Regions from separate parts of the Fictibacillus enclensis genome, predicted to be linked through region 2. Evidence: riboswitches for the same ligand, from Rfam matches in the RefSeq annotation. Region 2 holds a riboswitch; each other region holds the start of a gene.
The links. Region 2 has a riboswitch for cobalamin ahead of cobT (nicotinate-nucleotide--dimethylbenzimidazole phosphoribosyltransferase). Riboswitches for the same ligand answer to the same signal wherever they lie in the genome.

Region 1 (5,643 bases), 850 kb from region 2:
TTTGGCAAAACAGCCGGACGTGAAGCTGTTCATCACGATTAATATAATTAATCATCGTGCTCGTACTCATCATTTTTTGGTTTCGCGCCAGGTTGTAGAAAAAGGCAAAGCCCGTATAGAAATTCAAGCCTTCTAGGACCACATCATAGACAATCGATTCCATAAATGTTCTCGATGTCGGATTTTCCGTAAACCGCGTATATCCCTCTGCTATAAAATCATTTCGTTCCCGCAGTACTTTATCATGCTTCCAGTACTCAAAGATTTCATCCTGCTTCTGCTTGTTCACAAGGCTTGAAAGCACATAGGAATAGGACTGGTTATGGACGACCTCCTGGAAGGAAAGCACAGTCATCAGCGCTGAAAGGCTTGAATCGGTGAGATACTCGGCAGCCCTGGAAGAATAGTCGGTTTGAATGCTGTCCAGAAAAGCCAAAAGCCCGATAATTTTGTTAAATGTATCCTTCTCCTCGCCGGAAAGCTGCTGATATTGCTTTACGTCGCCGGACATATTGATCTCAAACGGAGTCCAAAAATTAGCCAGCATATTCTTGTACATCGGATAAGCCCAACTGTACCGGACATCATCCCAGTTCAGTACGTTTGAACTTCTGCCATTCAGAATTCCCGTTGATGCATTCGGGGCGGTTACATCGTATAATTCTCGTTTGCTTAATGTTTTCATCCTTATCCTCCTAGCTCGAACAGCTTTCACAGTCTTCAAGTTCCGAAACGGATGTTGACCGCGTATAGTACGTGGTCTTCAACCCTGATTTCCAGGCGGTCATATGAAGATCCAGCAGCTCTTTTGCCTTGATCGTACTCTTCACATAAAAGTTAAAGGAAATCGATTGGTCCACATGCTTTTGCCTTGCCGCATTTTGTTTAATGCTGAAATGCTGATCCACTTCATACGCCGATTTATAATACCAGTTCGTCAGGGGTGTCAGGTCGGGAGCGGTAACCGGAATTTTAAAATCCTTTTTCTCTTCTGAGTACTCTTTTTTGAAAATGGGATCCACAGAAGCAGTTGAATTCGCGATCAGGCTTGTTGTCGCATTCGGTGCAACCGCCAGCAGCCAGGCGTTTCGGATACCCGAAGCCTGAACCTCTTCCTTGAGCTTCAGCCATTTTTCAGACTGGTAGCCTCTTTGCTCAAAATAAATCCCGGTCTCCCAGTCAGACTCTTCAAAAGCCGGGTAGGAGCCTTTTTCTTTTGCCAATTCATTGCTGGCTTTGATGGTCAGGTAATTGACTTTTTCATACAATTCATCATTATATTGAACCGCTTCTTCCGATTCCCAGCGGATACCTTCAAGAGCCAGAAGATGATGAAGGCCAAACGTGCCGAGTCCGATCGCCCGGTACTTTTGGTTAGTGAGCACGGCCTGCTTGACTTCAATGCGGTTTTCGTTCAGATCAATCACATTATCCAGCATCCGGACTTGAATCGGAATAAGGCGTTCAAGGACATCCGCCTTTACTGCCCTGGCAAGAGAAATGGAACTTAAATTACAAGTTACATAGTCGCCGGGCCGTTTGGTGATGATAATCTTTCCATCCTCGGTGATCTCTTCCTCCACGGTTGTGGCTGAACCGTTTTGCGCGATTTCGGTACACAGATTGCTGCAGTAGATCATCCCTTTGTGCTTATTTGGATTGGTACGATTCACCGTGTCCCGGTAAAACATATAAGGCACTCCTGTTTCGAGCTGGCTTCTCATGATGCGTTTAAAAATCTCGATTGCCGGCACAACATAATAGCCACCGGACCCTTTTTCACCAAAATATCCCTGATCTGCCGCGTGAACACATTCCTCGTACTTTTGCCGGAAGCTTCCCTCTCCAGGCACTTCATCATAATAGTCATCCAGTTCATAGCCCATTACCTTTTTGACCATGTAAGGATCAAACAAATACCAATCGTCCCGGGCCTCTGTTTTTTCCATAAACAAATCCGGGATGCAAAGGCCGAGAAACAGATCATGCACCCTTTGCCGTTCGTCCCCATTGTTCAGCTTGGCATCAAGGAATGAAAACAAATCCTTGCCAAACACATTATAGTAAATGGCGATCGCTCCTTTTCGCTGGCCCAGCTGGTCTACACTTACAGCGGTCTGGTTCAGCAATTTCGCCCATGGAATGATTCCGGAGGAATTTCCTTTGAATCCTTTGATCTCGGAGCCGAGACTTCTGATTTTACCGAGATATACGGCAATCCCCCCGCCCCCTTTGGAAAGAGTGGCTGCATCTGTTGTAGAATCATAGATTCCCCGCAAGCTGTCCTCCATCGTATCAATGAAGCAGCTGGACAGCTGTCCATAGCTTTTTCCTGCGTTCGCCAATGTCGGTGTGGCAACGGTCATGTAAAGGTTCGACATCGCCCAGTATGCTTCTTTCACCAGGCCGAGACGCTTTTCTTCAGGCTCCCTGGAGAGCAGTGTCATCGCAACGATCATAAACCGCTCCTGTGGAAGCTCGTACACGCCGCCTTCATGTGAATGAGCCAAATAGCGGTCTGCCAGGGTCCGAATTCCGATGTAGGTAAACTTATGATCCTGATCCGGATTAATTACGCTCTCAAGCTCGTTGATTTCGGCGCTGGAATACATTCGCAGGAGGCTGCTGTCGTAAATCCCCATTCCGGTCAACTGCTCAATTAGTTCATATAGTGCCCCATAAGATTGTCCGGATTCATTGTTTCTGTTCTTTGCTGCCTCCCGGTACAGCTTTTTCAGGTGGATTCTTGCTGCTACAAAGGTCCAGTCTGGCTCTTCCATGGAAATATTCTCAAGGGCATAAAGTACCCCCATGTTCAGCATCTTTTGTGTGGATTCCTCCTGATGGGCAAAACAGGAGACTTTTTCTATGTATTCATTTCTGTGCCTCAGCTGGGGAAATTCCTCTAAAATCTCCTGGAGTTCACCAATTATCTGCTGGACTCTTGAAATATCTGTAGCCATTTATAGCTCTCCTCTCTTTTTCAAACAAAAATAAAAGGCCCATCCATTGGATGAGCCCAAAAACGACACGTAGTATGTAAAAAACAAAAAGCAGATTGGTGCCGCTTTTGTTTCTCACTCCCCGAAGAATCAAAACCGTGAAACAAATGGCAGGTCTACTGGCTACTGCTTCATCCTACTCCGGACCTTCCCATGTAAAAGCCACAGCTTTGTGCGCGGCCTTTACACAGTGGATCTCCGTTTCGTCCACATGACAGTTGCGGGGACAGCTCCGGAATTGCACCGGATTCCCTATTAAGTCTTTAACAGACACCTATTGTTTCATAATACTATATTTAGTTCCTTAAACCCTACTTTCACACTAAATATAGTAATTGTCAATACCTTTTCTTTATTTATTGTTATCCCAGATGGTACGTGCACAATATTTTATAATATCCCTTCGCCGGATAATGCCGATGAAATGGCCGTCATCATCCGTTACAGGTATAAAATTTTGGTCGGTTGCAAGCGTGATTAAATCTTCCATATTTGAATTAATGGAAACCGAAATATTATTCACCCGCTGCGGTACATCCTTTAACTTTGTTTTCACTACATCATGGAAACCAAGATCAAAAGCCTCTTTCAGTTTCCACAGCAAATCCCCCTCTGTCAAAGTCCCGACATATTGTCCCTCCTCAGAAACGAGGGGAACAGACGTATATTTGTGATACGAAAGCTTTTCCAAAGCCTGCCTAATGGTCGATTCAGGATTCAAATATTTTACCTCATCTTTAGGCAATAGATAAAAAGCGATGTTCATGCTGTGATCTCCTTTAACCCTTAATTGCAGCTGTTCATTATATACTATAGCAAAAAGGATGGTCTTCTTTCACACAAAAAAAGCCCTGAGAAGGACTCTTATGCTTTATTTTTATTCCCACACTAAGAAGGTGTTAAACTTTTTTACCCGGTTCTATGACAGCATCCTGTTGATAGAGCCAGCTTTTATACTCTTCTTCAAGTTCGGATAATGGCGATTCCAGCTCCTTGCTGATCCCGGCCTTTTTAAGCATCTGAATCAAAAATTTTTTTCTTTCTTCAATCGCTTTCCGCAATATCCCGCCCATCTGAAACCTCCCGATAAAGCGTTTTCATAATCTAGTATACGTAGCTGCCGAATAAAAAGTTTCAGCGTCTGTCACGCTTAACTAAATTTATTGGAAGCTGTACCCTTTTATGACATGAGATAGGCAGAACAAGGAAATGATCTGTTACTTAGGCAAATCTTTATTGATTTCTCTTCGAACATGTCCGATTTCAGGAAGGATGAGTTTCTTCATGGCCAAAGCTACCGCGCCAGATGATCCAGGCATCGCAAAAACAGCGGTGGAATCAATGACGCCTGCAACGGCTCTGCTCATAATTGCCGCAGAACCAATGTCTTCTGTATAACTCAGCATGCGAAACAACTCTCCATATCCCGGTATTTCCTTCGTAAACAGGGGCTCCAGCGTTTCGATGGTTACGTCCCGTTTGGCAATTCCAGTTCCCCCGTTGATCAGAATAACCTCTACGTCTTCTGCCTGGCAGCCTTCAAGAACAGCGGACCGAATTTCATCCACTTCGTCTTTTACAATCGCATACTGCGAAACGCTGTGTCTATTTTGAACGAGTTGATCTTTTATTAAGATGCCGCTTTTATCGGTTTCCTCAGTCCTTGTGTCACTCACTGTAATCACTTTGCAGCTTACTGATGAAGATGATTCTTTTTTATGCTCTTCAACACTCATTTCATATCTCCTTTCCGCCATTCTACTTCTTTTTTCTTTTAATCAGCCATACCGCAATGGCAATGACGATGACGACAATAACGATAAATACCGGGGCAGATGAATTGGTTTTGCTTTCTGCTTTCTCTGCTTTTTGTTCTGATTTTTCCTTTTGTTTGGTTGCTGGCGCTTTTTCAGTGTTTTTTTCTGGTTCTTTTTTCGCTTCTTTCTTTTCTTCTGGTTGATCTACGGTAAAAGTAAATCCCTTTTCAATCACATGTCCATCGGCACCAATGATTTTATAATCCACGTTATATTTTCCGTTTTCAAACGGATCCGGTGAAGTGCCCGTCAAAACCCTGTCGTTTACAGCTGTTTTAATATCTACCGGTTTTCCATCTCTAGTTACTTTCATGGTGCTTAAATTTTCGATTTTAGTTTCAAACGTTAAAGTGATCTTATTGAGATTTTCTTGGACTACAGCGCCCTCTTTCGGATCAGAGGATTCCAGACCGGTGTGTGCAGAGACACTGGAAGCGGTTGAGAAAAAGAAAATTGCTGCCAGCAGCCATATGTATTTTTGCATGTGAACTCTCCTTTTGTGTGCTTGTCATACCTTATATACTGTACAGTAAATCCAAAAAAAAGACCACTCAGATCCAGTAATCTGAGTGGTCTTATCGGACTTATGCCTGATTAGGGCTTAGCAAAACGAGCATGCACAACCTATGATTATTAACAAAATGAACAACACCACAAGAAGAGCGAATCCATTTCCACATCCGTGTCCAAATGACATTTTGTTACCTCCTCTTTCGAGATATTTATTTAATGATCTACATCCATAACATATGAAGCGGCCAGGCTATGTGAAACGGTACAAGAGTCTATTTTTTAAAAACAAATCCATGGAATTCCTGATCTGT
Region 2 (5,643 bases):
CGCCCACGTTTCTTGAAGGTGAGGGTGCTGAGCGGATGAGTGGAGCGGTGGATCTTCGCGAGATGACAGTGGAACAAGTCGGGGATGATTTTAAGTTTACAGGATACCCTGTTTACAAGTAACAGAAGGAGCACAATGATGAAATTCGGGTTTGATATTGACGATACGTTGATTAATTTGAGAGGCTATGCCTTTACGATCTATAATAAAAAATTAAACAAAAACCTGGCGATGGATATTTTCGAAGCATTGAAAACGGTTGAAATCCATGAACCGTTCGGTCTGACGAATGCCGAAGGAAAAGAGATGTGGAACACTTTACGCGAAGAAATCTATTTTTCTGATTGCCCACCATACCCTGATGCGGTGGAAACCTTGCAGGAGTTGAAAGAAAAGGGCCATGAAATTTATTACATCACGGCTCGTCCGGGAGAACACGGTGAACGGACGATGAATTGGATGAAGAAGCAGGGATTTCCTGTTGATGACGATAAATTTTATTGCGGAATGAAGGATGATGAAAAAGTAAAAATCATTGAAGAGCTTGGCTTAGATTTTTATTTTGACGATAAACCAGGCGTGCTCGATACCTTATCATCAGACTCCTTAAGAGTCGTGGTCAGGGACCAGTCGTACAACCGGCATTTACAAGGGGAACGACTCTCGCATTGGAAAGAGATGAAGACGTTTCTTTCTTCAAAATAACAAAAATAACTGTGGCAAAAAGCCCCTGTATATCAGAGGGCTTTTTTTTATTTTGCAGGAAACATTGACAAAACCATTGGATATACATATCATATAAGCAAATGTTGCACGAAGGAAACAAATAAGAGTGGAGGAAAAAGAAGTGGATGAGACTAACTATATCACCCTTTTTGAAGGGAAGAACGGCGACTTCATACAAATCACCTCCATGGATATCGAAGGTGTGATGAGAAGACGGCTGCTGGATCTTGGATTTGTACCAGGAGCAGTAGTGGAGGTTGTACGAAAGAGCCCGCTGGGCGATCCCATTGCTTTTCGTGTCAGCCAGACTACCATTGCCCTGAGAAGGGAAGAAAGTTCGAAGATTCAAGGGGAGTTGATGAATCATGACTGAAACGTACCGGATCGCACTGGCCGGAAACCCAAACACGGGAAAAAGTACATTGTTCAATGCATTGACCGGATTAAAACAGCATACGGGGAACTGGGCTGGAAAAACCGTTTCGCTTGCTGAAGGAACATTAAGCCATAAGGGGAAAAACTACCGGCTGATTGATTTGCCTGGAACGTATTCCATCTTCTCGAACTCCCGGGATGAGGAAGTGGCAAGAAACTATATTGTATTTGAAAAACCGGATGTGACACTTGTCGTGGTGGATGCAACCTCTCTGGAACGGAACCTGAATCTTGCTCTGCAAATACTGGAAATGACTCAAAATGTAATTATTTGCATTAATTTGATGGATGAGGCAGAAAAGAGAGGCATCTCGATCAATGAACGATTACTGACCCGCCGTCTTGGTGTTCCTGTCATAAAAATTTCAGCCCGGAACAAAGCGGGATTTCCCATGTTGCTCGACACCATCGAACGCCTGGCAGAGGGCAAACTTGTATGCGAACCCGCGCGGATGACATACGACAAAGACATTGAAGCAAAGATCGCTTCATTGGAGCCCCTTGTGGCTGATCTGGTGGAAGATCGCATCTCTTCCCGCTGGGTGGCTTTGCGCTTGTTGGATGGGGATGAATCTCTGCTGGATGAGTTGAAATCAAGGCTGAAGGTAAAGGAGGGATCGGCATGAATACAGAACTGGCAAGTTCAGGTTCAAGAGGAGATTTGAATGCTCTCTATGAAAAGGCACAGCAGCTTACATCACCAGATCTTCGTGATAAAATTGTGGGCAGCCTTTATCAGGAAAGCAAGCGGCTTTGCGAGGCGGGTGTTCATCATTCAAACACCAAACGTGATCGGCGAACGGAGAAACTGGATGCTGTTTTCACCTCTCCCATTTGGGGCTTTCCAATCATGATGGTTATGCTAGGCATTGTTTTTTATCTTACAATCGCCGGCGCCAACGTTCCATCTGACATGATTGCCCGGTTTTTCGGATGGCTCGAAAACTACATTACAGCCTTTTTTCAGTGGATGAGTGCTCCGGATTGGCTATATGGTGTTCTCGTTTTGGGTCTCTATCGCGGCACTACCTGGGTCGTAAGTGTGATGCTGCCGCCGATGGCAATCTTTTTTCCAACGTTCGCTTTGCTTGAAAACTATGGATATTTACCGAGAGTAGCGTTCAATATGGACCGCATCTTCAAAAAAGTGGGCGCACACGGCAAGCAGTCCCTGACGATGGCGATGGGGTTTGGCTGCAATGCTGCAGCAATGATGTCTTCGCGGATTATTGAATCACCGAGAGAGCGAATGCTTGCCATCCTAACTAACAATTTTGTACCATGCAACGGCCGTTGGGGAACACTGATTGTGCTGGCTTCCCTCTTTATGGCGGCAGGATATACAGGTGGAGCCAAGTCCCTTGTTACAACGTCTGTAATTGTTGGCATTGTGTTGTTTGGGATTCTTGTTACCTTTTTGGTCTCCTGGGTATTATCAAAGACGGTTCTCAAAGGGGTGCCTACCCACTACACACTCGAGCTTCCTGCATATAGAAGGCCAAAATTTTGGGAAACGGTCATCCGTTCATCACTTGAGCGTTCATGGGCGGTACTTCTAAGGGCTGTTAAGGTCGCTGCGCCAGCAGGTATACTGACTTGGGTGCTGGCCAATGTTACGGTTGGCGACACAAGCGTTCTTATGCATATCGTCAATTTCCTGGATCCTTTTGGACAGATGCTGGGGCTCGACGGCTGTATTCTGATGGCATTCCTGATCGGGCTGCCAGCAAATGAAATTGTCCTTCCCATTTTGATTATGGGATATCTTTCTACAGGGGCACTGACAGAGGTTGATAACCTGGGAGATTTGAAACAAATTTTCGTAGACCAAGGGTGGACGTGGCTCACAGCATTGAATACGATGCTGTTTTCATTGCTTCATTTTCCATGCGGAACGACTCTGGTCAACATTTATAAAGAAACAAAAAGCATAAAATGGACCTTTTTGGCTTTTCTCATTCCAACCATGATCGCCATCTTCGTAACATTCGTTATTGCACAAAGTGTGAGAATGCTGGGATGATATAAAAACCAGGACCGTATGACCGGTTCTGGTTTTTCCTATATCAAATTCTTTAAAGAATTGTTATGATAAAAAACAATTACATAAAATTTATGAGTGCTCAAGACCAAAAATGGTTGAGAGATAATAGGGAATCCAGTGTAATTCTGGAGCAGCCCACGCTACTGTAAAACCGGTTAAACCGGTAAGCCAGGAGACCTGCTTATAAATCTTGATTTCTGTGTCTTCGGTGGGAAGAAAGGGATAGTGTACGTTAGATCAAAACCTTGGCGCCTGCAGTCAAGGTTTTTTGTTGAAATAGAAGGGAGAGAAAAGGATGAAAAACCATTGGAAAAATGCCCGTATTCCGGCAATCGATGAAAAGATGGGAAGTGCTGCACAGACCTACATTCATTCATTAACAAAACCGGTTGGCAGTCTTGGAAGATTGGAAGCTTTGGCGGTGAGTCTTGCCTCTATGACGAAAGAACGCTTTCCAATTGTATTTCCGCCGGGTGTTCTGATTTTTGCTGCTGACCATGGCATCGTTTCAGAAGGAGTGTCAGCCTATCCCCAGGAAGTAACGAGCCAGATGGTGCGTAACTTTTTGAATGGCGGAGCTGCAATCAACGTGTTCAGCAAACAAATCGGTGCCAAGTTGAACATCGTGGACATTGGAATAGCCGCTGATATTGACAGCCAGACCCTGATTTCCCGAAAAGTACGTTATGGCACGGCCAATTTCCTTGTGGAAGATGCAATGACCCGGGAGGACGCCGAGCAGGCTGTTGATGCGGGGTATCAGACGGCAAACGAAATGATTAAAAGTGGAGTAAAGTGTCTTATTCCAGGTGAAATGGGGATTGGCAATACGACGGCGAGCAGTGCCGTAGTCGCGGTGGTGAGCGGTGAAAAAGTCGGAACACTGGTTGGGACAGGCACCGGCATTAAAAAAGAGAAGCTGCAGGTCAAAAAAGAGGTCATTCAAAAGGCGCTGGAGCTGAGGAAACCGAATGCGGATGATCCGGTTGATATTTTATCCAAAGTGGGAGGGCTGGAAATTGCCGGAATGGCCGGAGCCATGCTGGCAGCATCCTCAAGCAGAATTCCGATTTTGGTGGATGGCTTTATCGCGAGTACGGCTGCCTTAATCGCAAAGATGATCTGCAGCCGTTCTGCTGATTACATGATCATGGGTCATCGCTCGGTTGAACCCGGCCATACGATGTTGATAAAGCTGCTTGAAAAGGAACCGATTCTGGATTTAGGCATGAGGCTGGGTGAAGGGAGCGGTGCGGCGGTTGCCTTTCCCATTCTTTTGTCGGCCTCACTTATGATCAACGAAATGGCGACATTTGAGACCGCTCAAATATCCGCCAAGAACCAGGAAGGAGAAACACGCCTTGTTTACAAATGATGAAAAAGAAGCTGTCTATAAAGTCATTGCTGCTCGAAGGGATGTCCGGAGTTTTTTGCCGGACCCTGTTCCGGATGAAGCCGTTTATTCTATATTACAAGCAGCCCATCAAGCTCCGTCTGTTGGTTTCATGCAGCCATGGAATTTTATTCTGGTCACCTCAGAAGAAGTAAAGAATCGTATGGCATGGGCCGCCGACAAGGAAAGAAGAGCCCTGGCCATACACTACGAAGACGATTCGCGGTCATCCATGTTTATGAATCTGAAAATAGAAGGAATAAAAGAAGCACCTTTAACAATTTGTGTAACTTGTGATCCGACGCGGGGCGGCTCTCATGTTCTGGGCAGAAATTCAATTCCTGAAACCGATAGGATGTCCACGGCTTGTGCTATCCAGAATATGTGGCTGGCATCCTGTGCAGAAGGATTGGCCATGGGCTGGGTCAGCTTTTACAAGAAGGCAGATATCCGTGATATTTTACATATTCCACCCCACATTGAGCCAGTGGCGCTCCTTTCCCTGGGATATACGGAAGATTATCCGCAGAAACCCATTCTCGAAACGGAGAAATGGGAAAACAGAAAAGAACTGGATTCCTTGATTTATTCTGACCGGTGGGAAGGATAAGCAGGAAATGTAACCTGTTATAAAAGGCAACCACCAAGCATAATCATAGACCATGTGCAGAAAACATATGAAGGAAGGACTGCCGTATGAGTGAATACTGGGCGGAAAAAGCTTTGGTTAAATTCCAGTCTCAGTTTGATCAAAATACGACCTACAACATAAAGAACAGCCAAAGATTGTCCGGCAGCTCAAAGATATGGAAGTATATGGATTTCGCCAAGTTTGTCGGTATGCTTTATCAAAAATCGTTGTTCTTTCCGAAACCGTCCCTTTTTGTGGACAATCATGAAGGCAGTTATTCTGCCCTGGACGTAAATAATATCCTCAATGATCCGCTGTCTTACCTTACCGTGCCGGTGGATGAAAATCTCTCAAAAGCCGAGAAAAGAAGACAGCTCCATGAATATATCAAGCAGATGCATGATTATGTCGGGG
Region 3 (5,643 bases), 540 kb from region 2:
CGTAACAAGTTCCAACTGAAAAGGGTAATCCGCTAACGGCCACCATCTGACGCTGTTAAACATAATCCGAATGCGCATGAAAAAACGACTGCCATTGAAGTGAAGGCAGCCGTTTTTTCAAATGATTAAGATCCAAGATGCCATTACACCGTTGTTAAAATGAGCGGCTTATCTTTAGTAATAACTATCGTGTGCTCAAACTGTGCGGCATAATGATCGTCCGGCAGCAGCAACCCCCAACCGTCAGCGCTCTCTTCTACAAATTCCGCTCCGTCCGATACAAAAGTTTCTACCGCGACCACTAAACCGTTCGTGAGCAGCCTTCTGTCTCGCGAATCATAGTAATTCAGAATGCTGTCCGGCATTTCATGCAGTTCCCGGCCAATGCCATGCCCGGATAAATTGCGGATCACGGTGAAGCCGTCCCTGCGGGCTTCATTGTGAATCGCCCGTCCGATTCCACTGATCTTGGTACCCGCCCGAGCCTTATGAAGTCCCTGATGCAACGCCCGAAGCGAGCTCTGACACAGTTTTTCCTTGTGTGGTGAACCGGTTCCTACCACTATCGTTGCCCCGGTGTCAGCATAATATCCTCCTAGCCCCGCCGACACATCAATATTAACGACGTCCCCTTCCTTCAGAACCCGAGGGCCTGGGATGCCATGCGCAGCCACCTCATTCACAGAGATACAGGTTGTTCCCGGAAAACCGTAGGTGATATTTGGTGCGGAGACGGCTCCATGCTCATCCAGCACCCTTTTACCGATACAGTCGAGCTCAGCCGTTGTGACTCCCGCCCGGACATAGGAAAGCATCTCTTCACGGGCTAATGCAACGATACGGCCTATCCTCTGCAGAGCGATGAGATCGTGTTCTGATTCAATGGACAAGTTTCAAACCTCCCATTTTTTAATATAACCCACTATTTAATTCCAGTGTACTCGAAAAAGAAACTTATGTCCCTTTGGATCTTAAAAAGGATACTTACACACGAATGTGGGGAATCCGTCTTGAAAATGTGCTTAGCATTGTAAATCCGCATTTCCTGACGCTATCCCTTTACACAAATCGTTTACGATTTCACCCAGCGTCCGTCCACTACAATATTCCATTATGATGGATTATTTCCTTTTATTTTGGTGACATCAATATTCAGGAACATTCAGCCCAAAGGATAATGCGTATCTTTGTTTATGGGCTTCATAAAAGGACTCCCTGTCTGAAAAGACATCATTAAACACACTTTTACAATTTTGTTTTTATAAAGATAGATTTTAGCTGTATTCCCTCGTGCTGATGGAGTGCCTAAATTCATTGAAATCGTCTCCTTAATTTTGATTTTTTCTGAGCGAGTGTAAAAAAGAACCGCCTGAGCAGTCCTTTTAATTTACCCTATGTCGTTGCAGCAATTGATCGATCTTATAGGTCTCTTTTCCTTCGTATGTATAGCTGAATCCGTAAAGTGATGACTGGTTGGCGAGGTCACTGAGAATCCGGTAAAGATAAACCACGGCTCTCGGCTGGTTATCATTTTTGACAAGGTGCTGCAGCTGTTGGATGTTGGAGATATCCTTGGTGATTTTGGGATCGGGAACGTTAGAGGCAAGCACACGTAAACTTCTAAAATCGATGTCGTTGAATTCGCTCCTGAAAACGGGTATATTTTTGATTTGATGGGCCGAAGAAAGATAGCTGATTTTGTTATATGTATGTTGAATTTGCTTGGTTAACAGCAGTTCTGAAAAGTACACGCGTTCTTTATACGGTGTAGGCTTATGTATGGAGTGGTTCGCAGTATGATAGAGTAACATGATGAAACAAGAAATGAGCAGGGTTCCTGTTGCAAGGGAGAGTGTGAGTTTTTTCAATATGGCTCTTCATCTCCTTCCCGGTCTGTTTCTTTAAGCCTACCAAGATTATCCTTGGAAATCAAATGATAGATGGGAGTTTTGTCAGGGATGGCAGGGGCAGATGGAACTAAAAAAGTAACATTTCAAACAAAAAAGCAGGGATCTCCAACAAAATGACTATTGTGCATTTTCTGAAAGTATAGTAGGTTATGTTCAACACGATTTTTAACTGAATAGGTATTTAAAAGTGCTCAAGTGAACCTTGGGATAATAGGGAAACCGGTGTAAATCCGGTGCAGCCCCCGCTACTGTAAGCATTGATGGACTGTCGATATAGCCACTGGCCAAGAGCTGGGAAGGTGACAGATTCAGGTGATGTGCGAGCCAGGAGACCTGCTTTTAAATGAGTCATACAATTCTCGGAGGGAGGATGACGTCGTTTCTATGTTGCAATATAATCCATTTCGTAAAATGGTTTACATTCGCAGTTACAGGGTGGCCGCGTGTCAATCAACCTTCCGTTTACGTTGTTTAATCAACGGAATTTCTTAAAGGGGGCTGACATGAGAGGCTGCCCTTTTTTGCGTGGAAAAAAGTAGAGGAAGTGATGTTATGACGACATGGAACTTAAACGGAACAATGAGCCATGTGCTCATCTGCAACGGATCAAGCTGTATGAGAAAAGGCGGAGAGGAATTGACTCAGGCGATTCGCGACGAAATTAAAAAGCAGGAGCTTGACCAGCAGGTGCACACGACCCGGACCCGCTGCAACGGACGGTGCAAAGACGCCTGTGTGGCGATCATCTATCCGGAAGGAACATGGTACAGCGTGCCGGATGAAGAGGCAGCAAGGAAACTTGTCACTAATCACTTGGGAAAAGGTGAAAAGATGATACAGCATGTGATCTATGAATACGGTGAAGAAGGATTCTGTCTGGAGGCAGAAAACGGCTGGACAACCGGCGTTGAGAAAGTGAAGGAAAAGGAGGCCGTGAAGTAATGGAATTAATGACCTTTGCGGTGCTGGCGATTTTTATCGGCATGCGCCACGGATTGGATGGTGATCATGTCGCTGCGATCGCGGATATGGTGGGAAGCGAACGTAGACGAAAAAGACAGCTGACGCTGGGGATTATGTATGCCCTCGGCCATGGAGCGATCGTCTTTTTGATCGGGCTTTTGTCCATCTATGTTGGGGCGAAAATGCCAGAAGGTGCGCAGAGCTATCTGGAGCTCGCCGTCAGTGTAACGCTGATTATTCTGGGCTTGATTATCATCCTGTCTATCTTTCAGCGGAAGAAAGACTATGAGTACAAAAGCCGATTAATGATTGTCATGGAATACATACAAAAACTGACCGGTTCAAAAAAAGAAACCTCAGATCTAACGAAATTTGGTATCATCAGCGCCTTTATCATCGGCGTTATCCATGGAATCGGTGTGGAAAGCCCGACCCAGATCGCAGCCGTTACCCAGGCGGCTGGTCTTGGCAGTGTCACAGGCGCCACCATGCAGCTCGTCCTGTTCGTAATCGGACTTTTAGCTTCCACCATCTGTGTAACATTCTTGTTCACCTGGGGCTTTATGAAAGCGAGCATGAAGAAAGGATTTTACATCGTACTCGGTTCCGTGACCGGCGTGTACAGCGTAGGGCTCGGGCTCTATATGATGGCCGAACTGTTGAAAGGAGGTTTTTGACATGAAAGGAAAGCTGCTCATTATCGGATTCGGACCTGGAAGCTATGACCACATTACCGAACGGGCAAAGCAGGCGATCCAGGAAAGTGACTGTATTGTCGGCTATAAAACGTATGTGGAACTCATCAGCGGCCTGATCACCGGCCAGAAAATCATCAGTACCGGGATGTCCGAGGAAGTCAGCCGGGCTCAAGCCGCTGTAAAAATGGCGGAAGATGGGCAAAAGGTGGCGGTCATCTCAAGCGGGGATGCCGGCGTTTATGGGATGAGCGGCCTCGTGTACGAGGTGCTCGTGGAAAAAGGCTGGAAGGAAGCCACCGGGGTGGAAGTGGAAGTGATTCCGGGGATCTCGGCGATCAATTCCTGTGCCTCCTTGCTCGGCGCTCCGGTCATGCATGATGCGTGTACCATCAGTCTGAGCGACCACCTTACGCCATGGAAGCTGATCGAAAAACGGATCGAAGCCGCGGCACAAGCGGATTTCGTCATCGCCTTTTATAACCCGAAAAGCGGAAGGCGCACAAGACAGATTGTTGAAGCTCAAAAAATTCTCCTGCAGCACCGTTCGCCGGAGACTCCGGTCGGTCTCGTAAAAAGTGCGTACCGTGACCGGGAGAGCGTGGTGATCTCAAACCTGAGAGATATGCTCGACCATGACATTGGCATGCTGACGACGGTCATCGTCGGAAACTCACAAACCTTTTTGTATGACGAAAACAAACTCATTACCCCAAGAGGTTATCAGCGAAAATACACGCTGAATACAGAAAAGCAGCGATTACGCCCGCATGAACGATTGCGCAAGGAAAATGAACCATGGGCGCTGCCGGACGAAGAGCCGGTGAGTGAAAAGGTCGAAGCTCAAGCTAGTGCTCTTCAGCTGGCGAATGAAGCGCTAGCTCTGGCGACCGGTAAGCAGGAGGAAGAGCCTGCAGAAGATATCATTCCATCCCGCGTTGAATCCATTCTGGAATTTGGAGTGAGTCCCGGGCTGGTAAATAAAAAGTTTACGTCGAAACAACTCCTTACTTTAGCCGAAGTGGTCGGCGAGCATGGAGAGATGGAATACACACCGCACCATCAGATCAAGGTGCAGCTGTCGACGGACGAGCCCGACCTCGTTACTGAAAAGCTAAAAGCAGAAGGCTTCCTGCTGCTTCCGGCGGGAGACGTGCTTCAGATCAAGGCGTGTGACTTTTGTGACGGAGAAAAGTACGATTCCATTCCTTACGTGGAACAGCTGCAGGAAGAACTTGGCGGACGGGCGCTTCCAAAGGAACTAAAGCTTGGATTCAATGGCTGCGGAATGGCTTGCTATGGAGGTGTTCAGGAGGATATCGGTATCGTGTTCCGCAAAGGCAAATTCGATCTGTTCCTCGGTGGCAAGCCGCTCAGCCGGACCGCGCATTCAGCCCAGCCAGTCATGGAAGGGATCGAACCGGATCAGCTGGTGGGCATCGTTACGGGTATCATCCAGGAATATGAGGAAAAAGGGCATCCAAATGAGCGGTTCTTTAAGTTCTTCAAACGCGTGCAAGAGGTTGGCGGATTCAAACATAAAGACATGGCTCCGGTCATTCAGCTCGAACCGGCTCCATGCGGAGATTAAGGAGGAAAACAATGAAGGCAATTTTAATGGTAGGCCATGGCAGCCGGGATCCGGAAGGCAATGAGCAGGTTCGCACCTTTATCGACGAAATACGGACAAAGGTGGATTCCGGACTGCTGGTCGAAACGTGTTTTCTGGAATTTGAAAGTCCTGATATTCATGAGGGGATTGAGAGTTGTGTTCAAAAAGGCGCCACTTCGGTAGCCGTGGTGCCGATCATGCTGCTTCCGGCAGGTCACTCCAAGATTCATATTCCAGCTGCGATCGATGAGGCGAAGGAAGCATACCCGCATATCAACTTTTCGTATGGACGTCCGATCGGTGTCCATGAAGCGGCACTCGATATTCTCACTCATCGTCTGCAGGAGATCGGCGAGAATCCAGCTTCTCCTGATGAGGATACTGCGGTCATTCTTCTCGGGCGCGGAGGCAGTGATCCGGACGCCAACAGTGATCTGTACAAGATTACGAGACTGCTGTGGGA

Region 1: another riboswitch for cobalamin. It lies ahead of QNH15_RS09260 (ribonucleoside-diphosphate reductase subunit alpha); the one in region 2 lies ahead of cobT (nicotinate-nucleotide--dimethylbenzimidazole phosphoribosyltransferase).
Region 3: another riboswitch for cobalamin. It lies ahead of QNH15_RS07590 ((2Fe-2S) ferredoxin domain-containing protein); the one in region 2 lies ahead of cobT (nicotinate-nucleotide--dimethylbenzimidazole phosphoribosyltransferase).

The regions. Positions count from the first base shown of each region.
Region 1 covers NZ_CP126109.1:1,720,692-1,726,334, reverse strand. Annotated here, with positions in the region: gene QNH15_RS09265 (ribonucleotide-diphosphate reductase subunit beta) at 1-685, opposite strand, end outside; gene QNH15_RS09260 (ribonucleoside-diphosphate reductase subunit alpha) at 696-2,963, opposite strand; cobalamin riboswitch at 3,095-3,295, opposite strand; gene QNH15_RS09255 (CBS domain-containing protein) at 3,355-3,768, opposite strand; gene QNH15_RS09250 (hypothetical protein) at 3,902-4,075, opposite strand; gene QNH15_RS09245 (MogA/MoaB family molybdenum cofactor biosynthesis protein) at 4,220-4,738, opposite strand; gene QNH15_RS09240 (copper resistance CopC family protein) at 4,761-5,303, opposite strand; gene QNH15_RS09235 (YjcZ family sporulation protein) at 5,421-5,516, opposite strand.
Region 2 covers NZ_CP126109.1:867,355-872,997, forward strand. Annotated here, with positions in the region: gene ribD (bifunctional diaminohydroxyphosphoribosylaminopyrimidine deaminase/5-amino-6-(5-phosphoribosylamino)uracil reductase RibD) at 1-122, shown strand, start outside; gene QNH15_RS04700 (5' nucleotidase, NT5C type) at 139-705, shown strand; gene QNH15_RS04705 (FeoA family protein) at 848-1,099, shown strand; gene QNH15_RS04710 (FeoB small GTPase domain-containing protein) at 1,092-1,787, shown strand; gene QNH15_RS04715 (nucleoside recognition domain-containing protein) at 1,784-3,184, shown strand; cobalamin riboswitch at 3,262-3,404, shown strand; gene cobT (nicotinate-nucleotide--dimethylbenzimidazole phosphoribosyltransferase) at 3,501-4,580, shown strand; gene bluB (5,6-dimethylbenzimidazole synthase) at 4,567-5,208, shown strand.
Region 3 covers NZ_CP126109.1:1,411,784-1,417,426, forward strand. Annotated here, with positions in the region: gene map (type I methionyl aminopeptidase) at 144-890, opposite strand; gene QNH15_RS07585 (hypothetical protein) at 1,383-1,868, opposite strand; cobalamin riboswitch at 2,079-2,265, shown strand; gene QNH15_RS07590 ((2Fe-2S) ferredoxin domain-containing protein) at 2,463-2,852, shown strand; gene QNH15_RS07595 (HoxN/HupN/NixA family nickel/cobalt transporter) at 2,852-3,550, shown strand; gene cobJ (precorrin-3B C(17)-methyltransferase) at 3,552-5,159, shown strand; gene QNH15_RS07605 (sirohydrochlorin chelatase) at 5,171-5,643, shown strand, end outside.